2 regions of the Bradyrhizobium xenonodulans genome follow, and region 1 is predicted to be linked to the other one. Evidence: predicted binding sites of a transcription regulator. Region 1 holds the regulator's gene; the other holds the start of a gene.
The links. Region 1 encodes PhoB, which activates phosphate uptake and scavenging genes when phosphate is short. Its sites were predicted from a motif close to TGTCATNNANCTGTCAT; they were not measured.
Positions count from the first base shown of each region.

Region 2: the regulator PhoB is predicted to act here: its motif matches at 1,182-1,198, upstream of I3J27_RS20295 (glycerophosphodiester phosphodiesterase family protein).

Region 1 is NZ_CP089391.1:7,938,385-7,941,896, forward strand. Features, by position in the region: gene I3J27_RS37530 (aspartate aminotransferase family protein) at 1-80, opposite strand, end outside; gene I3J27_RS37535 (GcrA family cell cycle regulator) at 535-1,047, shown strand; gene phoB (phosphate regulon transcriptional regulator PhoB) at 1,150-1,857, opposite strand; gene phoU (phosphate signaling complex protein PhoU) at 1,880-2,596, opposite strand; gene pstB (phosphate ABC transporter ATP-binding protein PstB) at 2,608-3,429, opposite strand; gene pstA (phosphate ABC transporter permease PstA) at 3,426-3,512, opposite strand, start outside.
Region 2 is NZ_CP089391.1:4,312,766-4,316,277, reverse strand. Features, by position in the region: gene adh (aldehyde dehydrogenase) at 1-1,130, shown strand, start outside; gene I3J27_RS20295 (glycerophosphodiester phosphodiesterase family protein) at 1,316-2,668, shown strand; gene pdhA (pyruvate dehydrogenase (acetyl-transferring) E1 component subunit alpha) at 2,923-3,512, shown strand, end outside.

The DNA.
Region 1 (3,512 bases):
CAGCAGCCTTCGCCGCGCTCGAAACCGAGGTCGGACCTGGCGAAAACGGGGAGCAAATGCGGTGCTGCGCTGTTAGACATGACGGTCACTTGATGTTGCGGACGGCGTGAGCGTGCATTGCGCAACGCACCATCAACCGGCCCGGAAAACGAAACGTGCCGCCTTTTAAGGGCGGCACGCGGGAGCATCTTATGCTTGGCAAGACGGGTGTCAATGCCGGCCGGAAAGCCTCGCGAAACGCTGAATCCGTAGTCTTGCGGTGACGATTTTGCGGGATTTTGGCCACGGAACATGTGGAAGCGAGTCGGCGGACTCTTGCGCGTGAGTCACGCCATATTGTAGCGTTTGGCTTGTCAGATACGACATCTCGTGCGGAAGTTCTGATCTCTAAGTCCTCATGTACCGGCGTAAACGTTCGGGCGGCTCTCGGTGCCCGGCGAGCCTTAAGGGATTCTGGCGGCACGGGTTTTTCGAGGCTTAGGCATTCGCAGTGCAGCCCCAGGGTGGCTGGCGCGCGGCGAAGGAAAGGGTGCAATGACGGTTTTGACCTGGTCGGATGATCGCGTCGAGCAACTGAAGAAGCTCTGGGAGGCCGGATTGTCGGCCAGCCAGATCGCGGCAGAGCTCGGTAATGTCACCCGCAACGCCGTGATCGGCAAGGTGCACAGGCTCGGTCTGTCCGGCCGCGCCAAGAGCCCCTCGTCTGCTGCGCCCCGGCCGCGCAAGGCGCGTCCCGCGCAGCACATGATGCGGGTGAGCCGCCCGATCGCGCGCGGCAACACCGCGCTGGCGCAGGCCTTCGAGGTCGAGGTCGAGGCCGAACCTGTTACCTACGACAACGTGGTGCCGATGAGCCAGCGGCTGTCGCTGCTGGAATTGAACGAGGCGACCTGCCACTGGCCGGTCGGCGATCCCTCGAGCCCGGATTTCTTCTTCTGCGGCGGCAAGGCGCTGTCGGGCCTGCCCTATTGCGCCCAGCACTCGCGGGTTGCGTATCAGCCGGCCGCCGATCGCCGCCGCGCGGCACCGAAGCCGGGTCCGCGCTGATCACTGCACCAGACGACATCGTTCCGGCACAAACCAGGACGAGCGAGAAAAAGAAAAGCGCGCCACCCGGCGCGCTTTTTATTTGCCTGCTTGCAGCCGGCCTTACGTCTGCTCCGCCTTGGCAAACCGGTCGTCCAGCGCGTAACCGGCGCCGCGGACGGTGCGGATCGGGTCCTGCTCGCGGCCGAGATTGAGCAGCTTGCGCAGGCGGCCGATATGTACGTCGACGGTGCGCTCGTCGATGTAGATGTCGCGGCCCCAGACGCTGTCGAGCAGTTGCTCGCGCGAGAACACGCGGCCCGGATGCTCCAGGAAGAACTCCAGCAGGCGGTATTCGGTCGGGCCGAGATCGATCGGCCGGCCCGAGCGCGCCACGCGGCGCTTGTCGCGGTCGAGCTCGATGTCGCCGTAGGCCAGAACGGTGGCGAGCCGCTCGGGGCTTGCGCGCCGCAGCAGGCCCTTCACGCGCGCCAGCAGCTCAGGCACCGAGAACGGCTTGACGATGTAGTCGTCGGCGCCGGTCGCAAGTCCCCGCACCCGCTCGCTCTCCTCGCCGCGCGCGGTGAGCATGATGATCGGGAGCTGCTTGGTCTCGGGACGGGTGCGAAGCCGCCGGCACAGCTCGATGCCGGAGAGCCCCGGCAGCATCCAGTCGAGCACGATCAGATCGGGAATGTGCTCCTTGAGGCGGGTGTCGGCGTCGTCGCCGCGCATCACCGTCTCGACGTCATAGCCGTCGCCTTCGAGGTTGTAGCGGAGAAGCTCGGTGAGAGCTTCCTCGTCCTCAACCACCATAATGCGTGCGCCCATGGTGTCGTCGCTCCTTAAGTCTTCAAGTATTCGGGACCGTCGTGGCGAACGTCGTCATGTCGCCCTTCGGCCGCTTGTCGGTGATCGCCTGGCCCTCGATCATGTAGAACACGGTCTCGGCGATGTTGGTGGCGTGGTCGCCGATACGCTCGATGTTCTTGGCGCAGAACATCAGATGGATGCAGAACGAGATGTTGCGCGGATCCTCCATCATGTAGGTGAGGAGCTCGCGGAACAGCGAGGTGCAGATGGCGTCGACTTCCTCGTCGCCCTTCCACACCGCCATCGCCGCCGGCAGATCGTGCGCGGCATAGGCGTCCAGCACCGACTTGACCTGCTGCTGCACGAGGTCGGTCATGTGCTCGAGGCCGCGGAACAGCTTGAGCGGATGGAAATCGGTCTCCAGCGCCGCGACGCGCTTGCCCATGTTCTTGGCGAGGTCGCCGATGCGCTCGAGATCGGTCGCGACGCGCATGGCGCCGACGATTTCGCGCAAGTCCACCGCCATCGGCTGGCGGCGCGCGATGGTCAGCACGGCGCGCTCCTCGATCTTCTTCTGGAGCGCGTCGAGCTCGGCGTCGATGGCGACGACACGCTGGCCGAGCGCGACGTCGCGGCGGATCAGCGCGTCGACGGAATCGACGATCATGCGCTCGGCGATGCCGCCCATCTCCGCGACCAGGCGAGTGAGTTCCTGGAGGTCGGTGTCGAAGGCTTTTGCGGTATGTTCAGAACCCATGTCCCGTCTCCTCAGCCGAACCGGCCGGTGATGTAATCCTGCGTGCGCCGGTCGGTCGGCGACGTGAAGATCTTGCTGGTGTCGTCGAACTCGATCAGCTCGCCGAGATACATGAAGGCGGTCTTGTCGGAGACGCGGGCCGCCTGCTGCATGTTGTGGGTGACGATCGCGATCGTGTAGTTCTCGGACAGCTCCTGGATCAGCTCCTCGACCTTGGCGGTCGAGATCGGGTCGAGTGCCGAGCAGGGCTCGTCGAACAGGATCACTTCAGGCCGCACCGCGACGGTGCGGGCGATGCAGAGGCGCTGCTGCTGGCCGCCGGAGAGCGACAGGCCGGAGGCGTTGAGCTTGTCCTTGACCTCGTTCCACAGCGCGCCGCCGCGTAGCGCCTTCTCGACCCGGCCGTCCATCTCGGACTTGGAGATCTTTTCATAGAGGCGGATGCCGAAGGCGATGTTCTCGTAGATCGTCATCGGGAACGGCGTCGGCTTCTGGAACACCATGCCGACGCGGGCGCGCAGCAGATTGAGGTCCAGCCTGGGGTCGAGAATATTGGTCTGGTCGAGCATGAGCTGACCGGTGACGCGCTGGCCCGGATAGAGGTCGTACATCCGGTTGAAGATGCGCAGCAGGGTCGACTTGCCGCAGCCCGACGGGCCGATGAACGCCGTGACGCGGTTGGTGCCGAGCGCCAGGTTGATGTTCTTCAGCGCGTGGTGCTCGCCATAATAGAAGTTGAGGTTGCGCACCGTCACCTTGGCAGGCGCATCCGGCAGCACCGGCGCCTGCGGCAGTCCGCCGGACGCGCTCATCGATACGGAAAGATCGGTCATTTTGCGGTCCTTTCGGCGCCAAGGATGCGCGCGCCAATGTTCAGGGCAAGCACGGTGATCGTGATCAGCAGCGCGCCGCTCCA
Region 2 (3,512 bases), 3.6 Mb from region 1:
TGGTGCGCGCCCAGGAAGGCTCGATCGGCGAGATCGACCATGACACCATTGCCTATCATTTCCACGAGCCACTTGGCGTGGTCGGCCAGATCATTCCCTGGAACTTCCCGCTGCTGATGGCGTGCTGGAAGCTCGCGCCCGCGCTCGCCGCCGGCAATTGCGTGGTGCTCAAGCCCGCCGAGCAGACCCCGGCCTCGATCATGGTCTGGGCCGAGATCATCGGCGATCTGCTGCCGCCCGGCGTCCTCAACATCGTCAACGGCTTTGGCCTTGAAGCCGGCAAGCCGCTCGCCTCCAGCCCGCGGATTGCAAAAATCGCCTTCACCGGCGAGACCACAACGGGCCGGCTGATCATGCAATATGCCAGCCAGAACCTGATCCCGGTGACGCTGGAGCTCGGCGGCAAGTCGCCGAACATCTTCTTCAACGACGTCACGGCCGAGGACGATGATTTCTTCGACAAGGCGATCGAAGGCTTCGTCATGTTCGCGCTGAACCAGGGCGAGGTCTGCACCTGTCCGAGCCGGGCGCTGGTCCACGCCGACATCTACGACCGCTTCATGGAGCGGGCGCTGAAGCGCGTCGCCGCGATCAAGCAGGGCGACCCGCGCGACGCCGCCACCATGATCGGTGCGCAGGCCTCCGGCGAGCAGCTTGCGAAAATTCTCTCCTACATCGACATCGGCAAGCAGGAGGGCGCCAAGGTGCTGGCCGGCGGCGGACGCGCCGAGCTCGCCGGCGATCTCGCCGGCGGCTTCTACGTCCAGCCGACCGTGTTCGAGGGCCACAACAAGATGCGCATCTTCCAGGAGGAGATCTTCGGCCCCGTCGTCTCGGTCACGACCTTCAAGACCGACGAGGAGGCGCTTGCGATCGCCAACGACACGCTCTACGGCCTCGGCGCCGGCGTCTGGAGCCGCGATGCCAATCGCTGCTACCGCTTCGGCCGGGAGATCCAGGCCGGCCGCGTCTGGACCAACTGCTACCATGCCTATCCCGCGCATGCTGCGTTCGGTGGCTACAAGCAGTCGGGCGTCGGTCGCGAGACCCACAAGATGATGCTCGATCACTACCAGCAGACCAAGAACCTGCTGGTCAGCTACAGCCCCAAGAAGCTCGGCTTCTTCTGATCGGGCAGGATCGGACAGGAGAGGGCGGCGCAAATCTGCGCCGCCCGGCCCCGTCATCCCACTGTCAGAGTCTTGCGACAAGACGGCAGCGCCGCTCCCATTCGGGGTCGGCGCTGCTGGCATTCGCGGCAATGCCAGGCAAAGACGGAGGCTTGGTGATGCGGGACGGTCGTTCAGGACGGTCAATGCGTATTGGAGCGATGCTGTTCGGCGTGGCCCTGCTGCCGCTGTCGATGGCCTTCGCACAGTCCGGCCCGGCGCCATCAGGCGCAAAACCCTTCCTGACCGTCGACGGCAAGCCGCCACTGATCCTCGGCCATCGCGGCCTGCCGGGACTGGTCGCTGAAGAGACCGAGGCCTCGTATGACCTCGCCGCTGCGCTGGGAACCGACGCGCTCGAAGAGGATTTGCACCTGACCAAGGATTGCGTTCTGGTCGTGCGTCATAATCCCTGGCTGAGCGACAACACCAATGTTACGGAGGTGGCGAAGACCAATGCGGCCGTTGCGGCCCGCAAGCGCACGGTATCAGGTGTGCGCGTCAAGGCCCCGTCTGCGACCGGCACGCCTGCCGACTACCTCACGGATCTCACCGATCCGGCCGATCCCAAATCGGTGCTGAAGTCACTGATCGTGGATGGCGAAGACCATACCAATGACTGGTCGGTCACCGATTTCACCATGGCCGAGCTGAAGAGCTGGATCGGCGGCACCACCTATGATGCGGCCAACGAGCGGCCAAAAGTCTTCAACGGCAAATTCCCGGTCATCAGTTTCCAGGACGTCATCGACATCGCCAAGGCCAGGAGCAAGGAGACCGGACGTTCCATCCTCGTCTATCCCGAGACCAAGAACCCGACCTGGAACAATGCTCAGGCGATCGCGAACGGCTGCGGCGCGCCCGGCAGCCGTCCGCTCGAGGATGCCCTGATCAAGATCATTGGGGAGAACGGCCTCAACACCAAGGACGCGCCGATCCTGGTTCAGAGCTTCGAGCCCGGCAGCCTCAAATATATGCGCAGCCATGGGCTTCAGACCCGGCAGGTCCAGCTCATTGACGGTAACGGCATCGACTTCAAGACCGGCAAGGTGCTGCTCGACAACATCACCAATTCGCGTCCGTTCGACTGGACGGCCGCGGGCGATGCGCGTCTGTACGATGCGATGCTGACGCCTGAGGGCCTTGCCGAGATCAAGACCTATGCCGACGGTATCGGTCCGTGGAAGGCCTATATCGTTCCGCTCAAGATTGCGCCGTGGAAGGACAGCAACGCCGACGGCACACCCTACAAGGGATCGACGCCGGACGCTTCGACGCAGGAGGCGACCAGCCTGATCGCCGACGCGCACAAGCTCGGCCTGTTCGTGCACGTCTTCACGTTCCGCAACGAGAAGAAATATCTCGCGGCCGATTATCGCGGCGATCCCGGCCTTGAATATCTCAAATTCTTCCGTCTCGGCGTCGACGGGGTCTTCACCGATTTCACGCATACCGGCGTTGCGGCCCGTGCAGCGTATTTGCGCGAGCTGGGCTGGTAGGCGGCGCGGCGAATCGGGCACGCGCGAGGGCTCGGACCCGCGGATGAGCGGCCCGAATTTCCTTGCGTCGGCTGCTCGTGCCTCCTTCACTGAGGCGTGAGCTAAAGTTGCCTGATCAAGCCCAAAGGTTTTGCAAAGTTTCGGCCACGTTGCAGTGCGGCATAATGAAAGTCGTGCCATGCCGCCGCGGTGCTTTCCAACGGCGTTTGACTTGGGTTAGAGAGGGCTGAAGTTTTCTCTGACCCGGAATTCCCATGGCCGCACCCAAGAAAGCCGCCGCAGGCGCTGCACAGGACAAGACCGACGGCGGCTCGCCCCCGGAATTCACCAAAGAGCAGGAGCTCAAGGCGCTCCGCGAGATGCTCCTGATCCGGCGGTTTGAGGAAAAGGCCGGCCAGCTCTACGGCATGGGTGCGATCGGCGGTTTCTGCCATCTCTATATCGGCCAGGAGGCCGTGGTGGTCGGCATGCAGATGGCCCTCAAGGAGGGCGATCAGGTCATCACCGGCTATCGCGATCACGGCCATATGCTTGCCACCGGCATGGACGCCAACGGCGTCATGGCCGAGCTCACGGGCCGCCGCGGCGGCTATTCCAAGGGCAAGGGCGGCTCCATGCACATGTTCAGCAAGGAGAAGCACTTTTACGGCGGTCACGGCATCGTCGGCGCCCAGGTCTCGCTCGGCACGGGTCTGGCCTTCGCCAATCACTATCGCGGCAACGACAATGTCAGCGTCACCTATTTCGGCGACGGTGCGGCAAACCAGGGCCAGGTCTATGAGAGCTTCAACATGGCGGAGCTCTGGAAGCTGCCGGTGATCTTCGTCATCGAGAACAACCGCTA